Regions from separate parts of the Anaerobiospirillum sp. NML120511 genome, predicted to be linked through region 1. Evidence: predicted binding sites of a transcription regulator. Region 1 holds the regulator's gene; each other region holds the start of a gene.
The links. Region 1 encodes sigma-54, which starts transcription at its own class of promoters, with help from an activator protein. Its sites were predicted from a motif close to TGGCACNGTTTTNGCTT; they were not measured.

Region 1 (3,206 bases):
TATACTTGACAAGCTGACGATCAACCTTGTCAATTAAGGCATCGATGGCTGCATACATGCTCTCATCTTCTGCTTCGGCGTGAAGTGTGCCACCAGCTACACTGAGATCGGCTTTTGCAATCTGTAAGAGCTTCTCTACAGTTAAGGTAACAGAGATGGAAGTGATAACATCGCCCTTGCGCTCGAGCTTGTTGAATTTGTCGGTGACATATTCATGAAGAGCGTCTGTGACCTTGAGTCCTACACCTTGGATGTTAATCTGCATATTTTGATCCTTAATCCAAACTTGTTGGATACCGAAAGTGAGGCTGACGTCCACCGCTGTTATCATGCCTGAGCATTAAATAGTCCAGAAAAGATATGGTTGGGTGCAGTATGAAAAAGGACTATCCGTAACAGTGGTTCCTACTGCTGGAAACTATCACTCAAAGCGAAGCTTTAAGGCAGTTGGTTGCCTGGTATTCTCCCGTAGTCGCAAAACTGTTTGAAAAATCATAGTCAGCGACGGTGATACCGCAGGCTAATGGGCTCGTCGTGCCCTGGGGGGTGTATTGCAACCTGTAAGTCCATATTAACCAAAATAAGCACCTTGTGTACAAATATGTTCGCAAGATTTGATGTATGTCTCAATATGGTCAAATTGCCTGAAACTTTTGACGAGGCCCGCAGCTGCGCCTTTTGGCTCTCAACTGTGCCTTTGATATGCCAGTTATACCAGCAGTGATAACAGGCTCAGACCAGGAAGTGCGCTCCCGTGTTTTCCTGCAAATACAGTGGTGCTCTCCAAAACAGAGCAGTCTGCACCAGTCCGGTCAGAGCAGGTGCCTGCCAGGCACAGCAGTCTGCATAGGGGGCAGGTGCCCATAGGGCAGAGCAGGCTTCATTGGTCATAGTATGTACCCATAGCCTTAGCCTGAGTATGAGCGCAGCGGGCAAAGCTGGTACAAGGGGTGGCAGCCGGATCAGGCAGCCACCAAAAACAAAGAGCGCCATAAAGGCGCTCTTTGTTTTTAGGATGGCAGGTCGGGATTTATACCAGACGCTTGCGCTGTGAGGATGAGCCAATACCCAGGGCCTCACGGTATTTGGCAATGGTACGGCGGGCTACGCAGAATCCTTTTTCCTTGAGCAGGCTGGCAATCTGGTTGTCCGAGTATGGACGGCGCGGATTTTCACTGCTGACAAGGGACTTGATCTCGGCACGGATAGCAGTTGAGGAGGCGGTACCGCCGCTTTCAGTGCTTACGTGGCTGGAGAAGAAGTACTTGAGCTCGAAAGTACCACGCATGGTGTACAGATATTTCTCTGTAGTCACACGGGAAATGGTGGACTCATGCATGGAGATTTCCTGGGCAATATCATTGAGCACCAGCGGCTCCATACGGTGTTCACCATAATCAAGGAAAGCCTTCTGATGGTCAACAATACAGCGGGCTACCTTAAGCAGAGTGTCATTACGCTTGGCCATACTCTGGATGAACCAGTTGGCCTCCTGCAGATTGGACTTGAAGAACTCCTTTTCGCGCTCATTGCGGGCATAGCAGGCAAGGGAGCGGTACTGCTCGTTAAGGCGCACACGTGGCAGAGCATCAGGGTTGAGAATAACGTCGTAATCTCCGTCCTTGTCCTTTACTACCAGCACATCAGGCACGATGTAATCAGCCTTTTCTCTGATGGCGGTGCGTCCCGGGCGTGGAGTCAGGGACACAATGACGTCATTGACCTTCTTTAAGACATCTTCCTTGACGCCCAGCTTGGAGCAAAGGGAGCGGTAATCGTGGTTGGACAGCAGATCAAGGTACTTGGAGACCACTTCATTGGCCATGCGTACCTCTTCGCTATGATCACGGGTCATCAGATCCTTGAGCTGAATGAGCAGACACTCCTGTACGGAGCGGGCGCCTACACCCAGAGGGTCGTAGTTCTGAATAAGCTTGAGGACGATATTGACGTCATCAATGGTGGCCTCTGGCCAGGTGACATTGATAAGAGCGAGCAGATCATCAAGGCTTTCAGTCAGATATCCTGAGTCATCAATACCGTCAATGATAACTTCAGCAATATAGCGGTCACGGCCCTTAAGCGGAGAGCAGTCGAGCTGCCAGGTCAGGTGATCGTGCAGATTGATCTGAGTTTCGCCCTCGTAGGCACCGTCATCGTCCATTACGGCACCCTTGCTGCGGGTGCGGGCGCTGTAATTGTCCTCACGGCTCAGATTATCAAGATTCTCCTGAGTGGAGGTGCTGCCCGGATCGATCTCAGGCATGGCAAGTTTGTCCGGCAGGTCACCGCCACCGGTATCAGTTACCTGGCTGTAATCGCCCATAGCTGCCAGATCAGCTGCCATATTATGGTCAGCAGATGAGAAGTCATCAAAATCGCCGCCACCATCGTGATCAGGAGCGTACTCGATGCTGCTGCTGCCACGCATGGTGCTGTCACTGCCCATAAGCTCATTTACCGAGGCAATTTCGCTCTTACCGTCATAGCCGGCCATGTCGATATCAGCACCCTGGAAGGAGGCATCGTCGTTGAACGGGTCATAGACCTCACTGTCGTTCTCCATGCGCTCACGCTCAGCCATGGCATCAAGAGACTCCAGGTTGGCATTGGCAATGGACTCGTCAATCTCCAGAAGGGGATTGGTTTCAACGGTCTGCTGAATCTCCTGACGCAGATCAAGAGTTGATAACTGCAGAAGACGGATAGCCTGCTGCAGCTGCGGTGTCATGGTTAAAGTATGGGTCTGGATTGCTCTTAACTGGAGCGAGTTTCTCAAACCGGCCATGGTTCTGATCCTATAAAGAGAAGTTCTTACCCAAGTAGACTTCCTGAACTTTCTTGTTGTTCAGTACTTCCTGTGCCGTACCCTGGGCAATAATTTCTCCAGCGTTCACTATATAAGCTTTGGCACATACGTCTAAAGTCTCGCGGACATTGTGGTCAGTGATGAGCACGCCAATGCCACGGTCTCTCAGGTGCTTGATAATATCTTTGATGTCGGAAATTGATATCGGGTCAACACCGGCAAAAGGCTCGTCCAGCAGGACGAATTTCGGGTTGGCTGCCAGGGCGCGGGCAATTTCCACGCGGCGGCGCTCGCCGCCTGACAGGGCCATACCTGAGCTCTTGCGGATATGCTCGATATGGAATTCTTCAAGCAGCTCGTCTACGCGCTTTTGCATTTCAAGACGACTCTGCTTTTT
Region 2 (3,206 bases), on a different contig from region 1:
GCGTGTGCCTAAAGACGAAGCCAGTGGCCCTATGGGCATGGAGCGCTTTGTTCATGGTCAGAACATCTACTGCAAGGCCCGACGCCTCAACCGCTCGTTTTATGCCCGTGACTATGAGCACTGGAAAGGTGGCATGTGGTATCTGACAGGAATATATGATCATATGCCTGACTTACCTGCCCTGCGGAAGGAGCACAATGCCGCTGCCAGCATACCTCGTGTCCGTCTTAACCCAGGCTCTTTGCACCTCAATCCGCTCAACCACAGCTATCTGACCACGATTACCGCAAATGAGCGCCGCTTTGAGCTTCATCTGTGGGCCGGTGAGGATGACCGCCTCAACTCAGACACCATGGCCCGAGCCAATCACTTCCTCAATCACAGCGACGACATTGTCAATATTATCTGTGACCATATCGGAGCCACTCTCTTTGCTGACTGTGCCGATGCTCAGCTGAGCACCGAACTTGCTCACAGCCTCACTTTGCTGCAGGTTTTCCTTGAGCGCTCGCAGTGCCTGCGCATGGTCTTTGATTGTCCGGACCATATCTGCAGCAAGCGAACGGCCTCAGCAACAGGGACGGATACAGCCGCCGCTGATGCCCTTGCTCACCATGCAGCTGTTCGCGGAGTGACAGCCGACATTTCCGGCCATGAAATTGAATTCACCCTCAACACCATGATTAATTACTGCCGTATTGCCTTGCGCGACCAGAACTTTATCACCGAGTGCTATGCCCCTGACGTGCTCCGCCCTCTGATTGAACCTCTGGCAGCCGCCCGTCCAGCCAATGACGCCCGCTGACAGCGTCCCCAGGCAACCGGGCCCCGCTGACACCAGCCCTCAGGCAACCAGGCCCAGCTGACACCTGCCCTCAGGCAATAAGGCCCCAAATACTCGACTCAGGCCGCCTGCAAGCAACAGTTTGCTGCGGGCCTGATGCTTTCACATCCACCTGCATACCTGGCAGTCTATGGCATGTCTCCCGCTGCCCCCCAGGCCTGTCGCAGCTTCATTCTCCGTCTGCCTGACTCCTGCTGCTCCCTGGTCGCAAGGACCGCTCCTTACTGTCTACAGCTACAGCTACGGTTACCCCCCAGTCCTGCCTGCAACAGGCGGTTGCCTTGAGTTCCTCATCTGATGACTGCCAAAGTCATAGCCGGAACGCTCATCCCATGGGGTCAGCCGTGCAGCAGATGACTTTCAGAGTGCAGGACTTTAAGGAACTATCGCATGCCCGAATTGGTCAATGTGATGATGCAGGATGCTTCCTAAAACATGCAGTCAGGTGCAAATTCTGATGAGTGCTCTGATCTGCTTTTTTTTGCGAAAGATACCTGCAAAAAGCCGAATGTTGTAACTTTGTGCTCACACAGGTGTAAATATCTGTTAACACATTGATTGACGCACGTATAACTTGATACAACATTAAACCCGCATGGCAATGATCTCAGGAGCGTGCAATGCGCTTAAACAAGGGCTCTTGCACGTGCTTAATGCACGCGTCACACTGGGCAAATATTTAGTTTTTCGGTGCCTTCTGAAATGAAAAAATAATAGTGATATTTCGTGCTAAAAATTAGAGAAAAAGCGGGCACCAGGGTAAAATATAAGGTGGCTAAGGGTGCCAGATCCCAGTGTGTATCCAGGCACATTTAGCAATATCTATTTGGTATGACAGATTCATTCAGTACCAGCAGCTCAGGAGAGGTGAAAACACCTGCTGCGCCCCATGCCTAACATGCTTATTTAAAGGAAAGTAACGTGGCTGTTTACGTAAATACCAATATCAGCTCGCTTCAGGGACGTAACTACCTCAATAATGTCCAGAACCAGCTGACCACCAGCTACCAGAGGCTGTCCTCTGGCATGCGCATCAATTCTGCAAAGGATGATGCAGCCGGTCTGCAGATATCCTCAAGGCTCACTACACAAATCAATGGCCTTAATCAGGCCAACCGCAATGCCAACGACGGCCTTGCCCTGCTGCAGACCGTCGATGGCGCAGTAGAAGAGATCAGTGGCCGCCTGCAGCATGCCCGCACCCTGCTGGTTCAGGCCTCTAATGGCACCAACACCGCTGACGACCTCAAAGCACTTCAGACTGAGATCCAATCTACTCTGCTCACTGCTTCAGCTATTGGTACTGATACCACCTATGCAGGCAAGAAGATTCTGATAGGACATCAGACCAGTCCTGATGACATCTACGAAAGCGTAGCCAATGGCAAGAACTACGATGCCGGTAAGCTGAACCTGCAGGTAGGCGCCAACAGTGGCGATACTATCCAGGCAAACATTAAAAACTTCTTTGTTCCTCAACTGATGATTACCACCAAGGTAGGAGGTGGTCGAGATTCTGTTGCTGATGCATCCAAAGGTGCTTTTGATGTCGCAGTGGGTCAGGACGGCACTGCTGAATCTCTCACAGTAGTTCTTGACTCTCATGACAAGGCACGCGCCGCTCTTGGAGCCATCGACTCTCTGATTGCCGAGGTTGATGCCCGTCGTGCTGAGGTTGGCGCCTACATGAACCGCCTTGAGTCCTCAATGCGCAACCAGGCAAATGTAGCTGCCAATCAGGCCGATGCCCGCAGCCGCATAAGAGACGCCGATTTTGCTGATGAATCAGCTGCGCTCTCCCAGAGAACCATTATTCAGCAGGCCGCAACGTCAATGCTGATGCAGGCCAATACCCGTCCACAGCTGGCTCTGTCCATGCTCAACTAAAATCAGCCCAAGGCAGCAACAGCCCACTGCTCCCTGACAAGGAAGTTCTCCTGACCGGCCACCTGGTCCAGCATGCTGAAAAGCCAGCTTCTGTATCGGACAGCATGTACATAGCAGTAAGCTGGTACAGGTGGTGAACAGCCACCACCTCCGCAAGACATTGGGCTCTGCTCCATGCCAGTAACAGCCACGTACTGGCGGGCTGCACGGCCTCAATACCGGCAGCCCCAATAAGCTCTTGCTGCCACTTTCCAGAGCCTGCCTTTCAGGCTCAAAGGCCCACCGCTGGTGGGCCTTTGCATTTGGGCTCTCCCATCAGAGGCACTACTCAAATCGCCCTTTACTCAAACTTCCCTTCATAAAACCGTACCTGATTCAATTCTTTCACTTAAGCGGCCTCACTTAAACCCTCCCTCCCTGAAATCATCTCCATAGACAGTCAGGATGTACATCCATCATGGCTAAGTCAGGCATG
Region 3 (3,206 bases), on a different contig from region 1:
CACTGGTTATCCAGGCGGCATCAAGGCTGAGTCCTTTGAGAAGTTAATCGCCCGTAAGCCAGAGCAGGTTTTAGAGACTGCTGTTCGCGGCATGCTGCCAAAGGGTCCTCTGGGTCGCGCTATGTTCCGCAAGCTCAAGGTATATGCTGGTGAGACTCACAATCATGGTGCTCAACAGCCTCAGGAACTTAAGTTATAAGGAGCAATAGCAAATGGCTGCAATTCAGTACTACGGCACCGGTCGCCGTAAGAACTCCACTGCCCGCGTATTCATCAAGCAGGGCGATGGCAAGATGACTATCAATGGTCGCACCCTCGAGCAGTACTTCGGTCGTCCAACCGCCCGCATGGTTGTTGCTCAGCCTTTAGAGCTCCTCGACCTCAATGGCAAGTTTGATATCTACGTAACCGTATCCGGTGGTGGTATCTCCGGCCAGGCAGGCGCTATCCGTCACGGTTTAACCCGTGCTTTAATGCAGTACGACGAGAGCTTCCGTCCAGCTTTACGTAAGGCAGGCTACGTCACCCGTGACGCCCGTTCTGTTGAGCGTAAGAAGGTTGGCTTACACAAGGCCCGTAAGCGTCCACAGTACTCAAAGCGTTAATCAGAGTACAGATATCCTGCCCAAGGGCAGGGTATTGGGGGATATGGCAGGTCCATATCCCTCCTTACGCAAAAAACCCCGCTTTGTTCCCACGAAGCGGGGTTTTTTATTCTCCAGCCCCAAAAAATCTGAATCCCGCCTAAAATCCCTTCCAAGATCGCCGATCCCCTCCAACAGCAGTGCAGCAGGGCTCTCTCAACCGCCTCTACCATCTGGCTAATCTGAAATCATTGCTCTGAGCTCGTCACCGGTACGATAGCATCTGCTACCTTATCCGGAGGCCAGCCCCAATGAAGCAGTAAATGACATCATAGGAACGCGCTGCTATGCGCCAGCTCTCTAATCTCAATTGCGCATGGCTGCCCCGGTGCGTCACGCGCACCGATCTCGGATATATTTCCCTCAATATGCTGAAATGCGATATAGATCAGATCCGTCAATATTAGTGGCACCTGCGTTGCATGGAATGATTTAAATGCTGCAGTATGTCAAATTATGCTTTGACGTAACTGCACCTGTGCTTATGAGAGAAGAAATACAGACAGAGAGGAAGAGAATATGGCACTTTACGTTAATACGAACGTCAGTTCCATCAATGCTCAGAGGAAGCTGAGTAATGCCACTTTAAACCTGAATGTCTCCTACCAGAGACTGTCCTCAGGTCTGCGTATTAACTCTGCCAAAGACGATGCAGCAGGCCTGCAGATCGCCGACCGACTGACCTCTCAGATCAATGGCCTCAATCAGGGTAACCGTAACACCAACGACGGTATCGCCCTTGCCCAGACTATCGAAGGCGCCCTGGATGAAACCACCAACATGCTCCAGCGCATCCGCGTGCTTGCTGTACAGGCAGCCAACGGCACAAACTCCGAGGCTGACCGTAAAGCTCTTCAGGAAGAAGTAACACAGCTCTCGGCTGAAATCACCCGTATTGCTGAGCAGACCACATTCGCTGGCCAGCTGGTTTTAAACGGCCCTAAAGACAAGAACAAAAATCCTAACAGCTTAATCCCAAGTGTAGCTAATAATAAAGGCGGTGCGCTTGTCTTCCAGGTAGGTGCCAACGCAGGAAACACCCTTAATCTGCAATGGACTTCTGCATTCACCATGCTCGGCTTAGCCTCTCAGGCTAAATTTGCAACACCTAATGCAAATGCAACTGAAGGCATTATTAAATCTGTTGCTGGTAATGTCACAACAATACGATGGACTGTATCAACAGCAGCATTTGCTACCAATACCCTTGCCAACATCGACAAGGCTATTCAGGCAGTTGATTCCAAGCGTGCTGCGCTTGGTGCTCTCCAAAATCGTATGGAAAGTACTATCCGTAACCAGGCTAATATCTCTGAAAATCAGTCCGATGCCCGCAGTCGCATAAGAGACACAGACTTCGCCTCTGAGACTGCAGCTCTGACTCAGAACAACATCATCCAGCAGGCCTCCCAGTCCGTGCTGGCCCAGGCTAACCAGCGTCCTACCATTGCGCTGAGCTTACTGGGAAGATAGCCGTAAAAATATCTTCTCTCTTTATCTTAAAGCGGGCCTCAGTGCCCGCTTTTTGGCTTCTACGGGGCTATATGAGTACAGTTATATATTGAAATAGCGATATATATCAGGTTTATCAGAATATATGGCCTGTCCGTTGCAAGAGGGTACTTGAATAGTGCGGTGTGTCAATCTTATGTATGAGGCATACACTCAGCGCAGCAAATAAAGAGAGAAAATTGAGATAGAAAGGACGAGATTATGGCTCTTTACGTTAATACGAACGTCAGCTCCATCAATGCTCAGAGGAAGCTGAGTAATGCGACTTTAAACCTGAATACCTCCTACCAGAGACTGTCCTCAGGTCTGCGTATTAACTCTGCCAAGGACGACGCAGCAGGCCTTCAAATCTCCGACCGACTGACCTCTCAGATCAATGGCCTCAATCAGGGTAACCGTAACACCAACGACGGTATCGCCCTGGCCCAGACCATTGAAGGCGCGCTGGACGAAACCACCAACATGTTGCAGCGTATTCGTGTGCTGGCAGTCCAGTCCGCTAACGGCACCAACTCCCAGGCCGACCGCAAGGCTCTGCAGGAAGAAGTAACCCAGCTCTCTGCCGAAATCACCCGTATTGCTCAGCAGACCACCTTTGCTGGTCAGCTGGTACTTAATGGCCCTAGGGACAAGACAAATAATCCAAACAGCCTTATCCCAAGTGTTGCTAATAACAAGGGCGGTGAGCTGGCTTTCCAGGTAGGCGCCAATGCCGGAAATACTCTCAATCTTATCTGGAGAGACGCTTTTACCCTTAGTGGTATTGCTGATATGGCAAACATTAAGGCAGCCAATATTGATGGCACAGGTAAAAAGGGAATTGTCAAATCAGGCGCTAATGTAATTCGATTTGGTGTATGTACTGCAGAGGTTGCTACTAACACACTTGCTAATATTGATGCGCTGATCCAGGCTGTTGATTCCAAGCGTGCTGGACTTGGTGCTCTCCAAAATCGTATGGAAAGCACTATTCGTAATCAGGCAAATATCTCTGAAAATCAGTCCGATGCCCGCAGCCGCATAAGAGACACAGACTTCGCCTCTGAAACT

Region 2: the regulator sigma-54 is predicted to act here: its motif matches at 1,514-1,530, upstream of MXE39_RS06375 (flagellin).
Region 3: the regulator sigma-54 is predicted to act here: its motif matches at 1,052-1,068, upstream of MXE39_RS10825 (flagellin).

Annotation. Positions count from the first base shown of each region.
Region 1 covers NZ_JALKIK010000005.1:69,664-72,869, forward strand. Annotated here, with positions in the region: gene raiA (ribosome-associated translation inhibitor RaiA) at 1-265, opposite strand, end outside; gene rpoN (RNA polymerase factor sigma-54) at 1,031-2,779, opposite strand; gene lptB (LPS export ABC transporter ATP-binding protein) at 2,799-3,206, opposite strand, start outside.
Region 2 covers NZ_JALKIK010000017.1:56,281-59,486, forward strand. Annotated here, with positions in the region: gene MXE39_RS06370 (hypothetical protein) at 1-805, shown strand, start outside; gene MXE39_RS06375 (flagellin) at 1,766-2,731, shown strand.
Region 3 covers NZ_JALKIK010000046.1:24,315-27,520, reverse strand. Annotated here, with positions in the region: gene rplM (50S ribosomal protein L13) at 1-199, shown strand, start outside; gene rpsI (30S ribosomal protein S9) at 213-605, shown strand; gene MXE39_RS10825 (flagellin) at 1,164-2,117, shown strand; gene MXE39_RS10820 (flagellin) at 2,358-3,206, shown strand, end outside.